Regions from separate parts of the Microbacterium sp. 22195 genome, predicted to be linked through region 1. Evidence: predicted binding sites of a transcription regulator. Region 1 holds the regulator's gene; the other holds the start of a gene.
The links. The regulator LexA, encoded in region 1, represses DNA repair genes until DNA is damaged. The targets are predictions, from matches to a motif close to TCGAACANNTGTTCGA.

Region 1 (2,385 bases):
GATCGGCTCGGCTTCGTGGACGGTGCGCGATGGACGGAGAGCATCGTGGGGACCAACGCGATCGGCACCGCGCTCGTCGAGGATGCGCCCGTGCAGCTGTTCTCGGCCGAACACTACGAGAACGCGCAGGTGCCCTGGTACTGCACCGCCGAGCCGATCCACGACCCGATCGACGGGACGCTGCTCGGCGTCGTGGACGTCAGCGGCCCCGCGCTGACGCTGCATCCCGCCATCCGCGCGCTGGTGTCGGCGGCGGCGAGGATCGCCGAGGCATCGCTCTGGCGCCGGCACAGCATGCGGCTGGACCGTCTGCGCAGGGCCGCGCAGCCTCTGCTGGCCGGCGTGCAGGGACCGGCGCTGGTCGTCGACGACCACGGCTGGGTCGCCGCGCAGCAGGGGCTGTCCGCCCGCGACCGGATCGAGGTCCCGCACGCGGATCGCACCCTCGCCGTGCCCGGACTGGGTGTGTGCGTGCCCGAGCGCCTGCCGGAGGGCTGGCTGATCAGACCCGCGGCGGACACCTCTGTGGTGGCGGTGCTCGACCTCAGGGGCGCGCAGGCGTGCATCGAGGTGCGGGCCGACGCATCCACCTGGCGCGTGCCGCTCACGCCGCGGCACGCCGACATGCTCGCCCTGCTCTCGGATGCCGGTCCCGCCGGCGTCACGGCCGCCGACCTCAGCCGTCGCCTGCACGGCGACGTCGACCATCAGGTCACCGTGCGCGCGGAGTTCTCCCGCCTGCGACGCTCGGCGGGCGCGCTGGTCGCCGGCGCGCCGTACCGGATCGCGGACGGAGTCCTGCTGAGCGTGCGGCGGGGATAGCCGATCAGACGGCGCGCAGCACCGCCACGACCTTGCCGAGCACCACGGCCTCGTCGCCGAGGATCGGCTCGAACGCCGAGTTGCGGGGGAGCAGCCAGGTGTGGCCGTCCCGCCGGCGGAAGGTCTTGACCGTCGCCTCGCCGTCGATCATGGCCGCGACGATCTCGCCGTTCTCGGCGTTGCTCTGCGTGCGCACCACCACCCAGTCCCCGTCGCAGATGGCGGCGTCGATCATGGACTCGCCGTTGACCTTGAGCATGAACAGCTCGCCCTTGCCGACGAGCTGGCGGGGGAGCGGGAAGATCTCCTCGACCTGCTGCTCCGCGGTGATCGGGATGCCGGCCGCGATCTGGCCGACCAGGGGGACCAGGGCCGCGTCTCCGACGGCGGGAGCGGAATCGGCGGGATTCTCCGTGCTCGTGCCGGGGAGATCGATCAGCACCTCCATGGCGCGGGTCTTGCCGGGATCACGGCGGAGGTAGCCGCTGAGCTCGAGCTGGCCCAGCTGGTGGGTGACGCTGGAGAGCGACTTGAGCCCGACGGCGTCACCGATCTCGCGCATGCTCGGCGGATAGCCGTACCGGGCGATGGAGGTCTGGATGACCTCGAGGATCGCGATCTGCTTCGCGCTGAGGCTCTTGCGGCGACGCGTGCGCGGAGCCTCGGATGCGGGGGTGGCGTTCTCGCTCATCGGTGCTCCTTCTCAGCGGGCCGGACCGGGCTGGATCCGCGTCATCGCGGGCTTCCGGTTCGAATGTCGGTGGCCAGTGGTGTGCTGTCCATATCGAAACCGTATCCGAGATATCGCGGAAAACGGAAGATCTGTTCGAGCGTGTCGGCGACATTCTCGGACGGGTTTCGAAGAATTCTTGACAGATGTTCGATATCGAAGATAGATTCGGAACACAGCTTCGCATCCGGCGTCCCCGGCCGGATGCCGGATGCGAAAGCTGTACCGGTCCCGCCGATCGGCGGGAAGAAGAAGAGGAGCCTCACATGAGCACCATCAGCATCCAGAGCCCCGCGATCCTTCGCGCCTCCGCAGGTGCCTCCACGCGTGCGGTGCGCTCGACGAAGCTCCGCCTCACGGTGCGCGGTCGTCGTGTGCTGGCGGCGGTCGCCGCTGCCCCTCTCGTCGCGGGCATCGCGTTCTCGGTGCTGGCGGGCGGTTCGGCACTCGCCTCGGGTGAGCAGAACGCCGGGGTCTCCTTCGAGACCGTGACGGTGCTCCCGGGCGACACCCTGTGGTCGATCGCGTCGGAGATCGCGCCCGGCGTCGACCCGCGTGACGTGATCGACGACATCATGAGTCTGAACAACCTCAGCAGCGGTGCGATCCAGGCCGGTTCCGAGATCGCCATCCCGACGCAGTACTCGCACTGATCGTCATCCGGGAACTGGCCCGGATTCCGCGCTCTACCATGGGAAGAGTGACCTCTCTCGACGAGCTGCCTCTCCGCGACGATCTGCGCGGGCTCACCCCCTACGGCGCCCCGCAGGCTCCTCTGCCCGTGGCGCTGAACGTGAACGAGAACACGCATCCGGTGCCGGAGTCGGTGGTCG
Region 2 (2,385 bases), on a different contig from region 1:
ACTCGTCGAGGATGTCCTCGATCGTGTCCCGATCCACATCGTTCTCGCGGAGCACGGCACGCGCCTCCGACACCGAAAGCTGCTTGCCGCGGAGCCGGCGCACCAGCACCTCCTCGGCACGACGGCGCAGCTCCTCGGGGTCGACGGGCGCCTCCGCAGCGTCGGGATCCGCCTCCGCTTCGGCGTCCGAGTGCCCCGCAGGGAAGTCGGACCTGCGTCGCGGGCCGTCGATCAGCGCGGAGCGCCAGAGACCCTCTTCACCCGTGCGCCGCGGCATGCCGTCGGGCTCGGAGTCGGGCTCTCGGCGCGGCGGCACGCCCGCCTTCGATCGCGCGCCGCCGAAGAGCGGGATGACGGGGGCGAGATGCTCCTCGCCCCCGTTCGTGTGCCCCATGATCAGGCCGGACGACGCTCGGCGAGCTCGTCAGCCGGAGCCTCGGTCGCAGCCTTCACGCCGATGCCCAGCTTCTGCTTGATCTGCGTCTCGATCGCGACGGCGATGTCCTCGTTCTTGATCAGGAAGTTGCGGGCGTTCTCCTTGCCCTGGCCGAGCTGGTCGCCGTCGTAGGTGTACCAGGAACCGGACTTCTTGACGATGCCGTGCTCGACTCCGAAGTCGATCAGGCTGCCCTCGCGGGAGATGCCGATGCCGTACAGGATGTCGAACTCGGCCTGCTTGAAGGGCGGAGCCATCTTGTTCTTGACGACCTTGACGCGGGTGCGGTTGCCGACCGCCTCGGCGCCGTCCTTGAGGGTCTCGATGCGGCGGATGTCCAGACGCACGGACGCGTAGAACTTCAGCGCCTTACCACCGGCGGTGGTCTCGGGCGAGCCGAAGAAGACTCCGATCTTCTCACGCAGCTGGTTGATGAAGATGGCGGTGGTCTTGGTCTGGTTCAGTCCACCGGTCAGCTTTCGGAGGGCCTGCGACATCAGTCGAGCCTGGAGGCCGACGTGCGAGTCGCCCATCTCACCCTTGATCTCGGCCTCGGGGACGAGGGCGGCGACGGAGTCGATCACGACCAGGTCGATCGCACCGGAGCGGATCAGCATGTCGGCGATCTCCAGTGCCTGCTCACCCGTGTCGGGCTGAGAGACCAGCAGCTGGTCGATGTCGACGCCGAGCTTGCGGGCGTACTCGGGGTCGAGTGCGTGCTCCGCGTCGATGAACGCGGCGATGCCGCCGGCGCGCTGGGCGTTGGCGATGGCGTGCAGCGTGAGCGTGGTCTTACCGGAGGACTCGGGGCCGTAGATCTCGATGATGCGGCCGCGCGGAAGCCCGCCGATGCCGAGTGCGGAGTCCAGGGCGATCGAGCCGGTGGAGATGACCTCGACGGGGGCGCGCTCGTCGCTGCCCAGTCGCATGATCGATCCCTTGCCGAACTGACGCTCGATGTGCGCGAGTGCGGAATCCAGTGCCTTCTCGCGGTCGTCGGTGGATGGCATGACGTGCTCCTCAGTGTCTCGAATGCTGCCGCCTGTAGGCTGTCGCGGCCTCTCCGGGATGGATCGACTCTGCGACAAGGCGTATGGCTGGTGCCACATCCATCACGCTAGAGGGGGCCTCCGACATCGAGTCGGGAGAGCCGCCTTCTGTGGATGAAGATCACACCAGGACCACTTGTGCAGAACGATACGCGCATCTCGAACACATCTTCGACGACACGCCGCACGGTCGCGCCCGACTTTCGATCGCCGCTCGCGCTCAGTCCTTGCGACTCAGCGCCGTCGCGGCTCCAGCCGGCCCACGCCGTAGCGACGCTCGGCGGGCACGTCGGCCTCCTCGCACAGCGCGAGCCAGATGTCCCGCGGCGGGACGCCCGCGTCCAGCGCCTCCAGCGCCGTCCTGCCGAGCCCGCTGAGGATCAGATCGTGCGTGAGAGCCGTCGCGCGCCCGCCGAACTCGTCGTCGACAGCGCGCAGGAATTCACTGCGTCGCATCCGTGCCTCTCGCCGATCAGTGCAGCGAGAGCTCGGGCTCGACCGAGGCGACCAGGTCGTCCGGCACGACGTCCGGGAAGCTGCTCAGGCCCTCGAGGACCGAGATGCGGTCACCGACCTCGCGCATGATCGTCGAGATGGGAACGTCGAGTGCGTCGGCGACCGAGGCGAGGATCTCGCTGGAGGCCTCCTTCTGACCGCGCTCGACCTCGCTCAGGTAACCGAGCGCGACCGATGCCTTGCTCGCCACCTGTCGGAGGGTGCGCCCCTTCTGCAGGCGGAAGTCCCGCAGCACATCGCCGATCTCCTGTCTGACAAGGATCATCGGAACCTCCTCTCCACGATCCCCCTCGGAGTCCCCGAGTGGATGGCCAGTCTAACCCGACTGGATGACGCTGAATCTACTGTTTCTCGCTGTGGTTCTGTTGTGAGGGATGATGCGGG

Region 2: recA (recombinase RecA) is a predicted target of LexA. The motif match lies at 1,645-1,660, and genes of this name have one in related genera.

What each region holds. Positions count from the first base shown of each region.
Region 1 is NZ_JBQEPE010000005.1:17,031-19,415, reverse strand. Features, by position in the region: gene ACTJJ4_RS14255 (GAF domain-containing protein) at 1-822, shown strand, start outside; gene lexA (transcriptional repressor LexA) at 827-1,513, opposite strand; gene ACTJJ4_RS14245 (hypothetical protein) at 1,555-1,818, opposite strand; gene ACTJJ4_RS14240 (LysM peptidoglycan-binding domain-containing protein) at 1,819-2,205, shown strand; gene ACTJJ4_RS14235 (histidinol-phosphate transaminase) at 2,253-2,385, shown strand, end outside.
Region 2 is NZ_JBQEPE010000001.1:780,469-782,853, forward strand. Features, by position in the region: gene ACTJJ4_RS03925 (regulatory protein RecX) at 1-394, opposite strand, end outside; gene recA (recombinase RecA) at 397-1,446, opposite strand; gene ACTJJ4_RS03935 (DUF3046 domain-containing protein) at 1,720-1,941, opposite strand; gene ACTJJ4_RS03940 (helix-turn-helix domain-containing protein) at 1,958-2,266, opposite strand.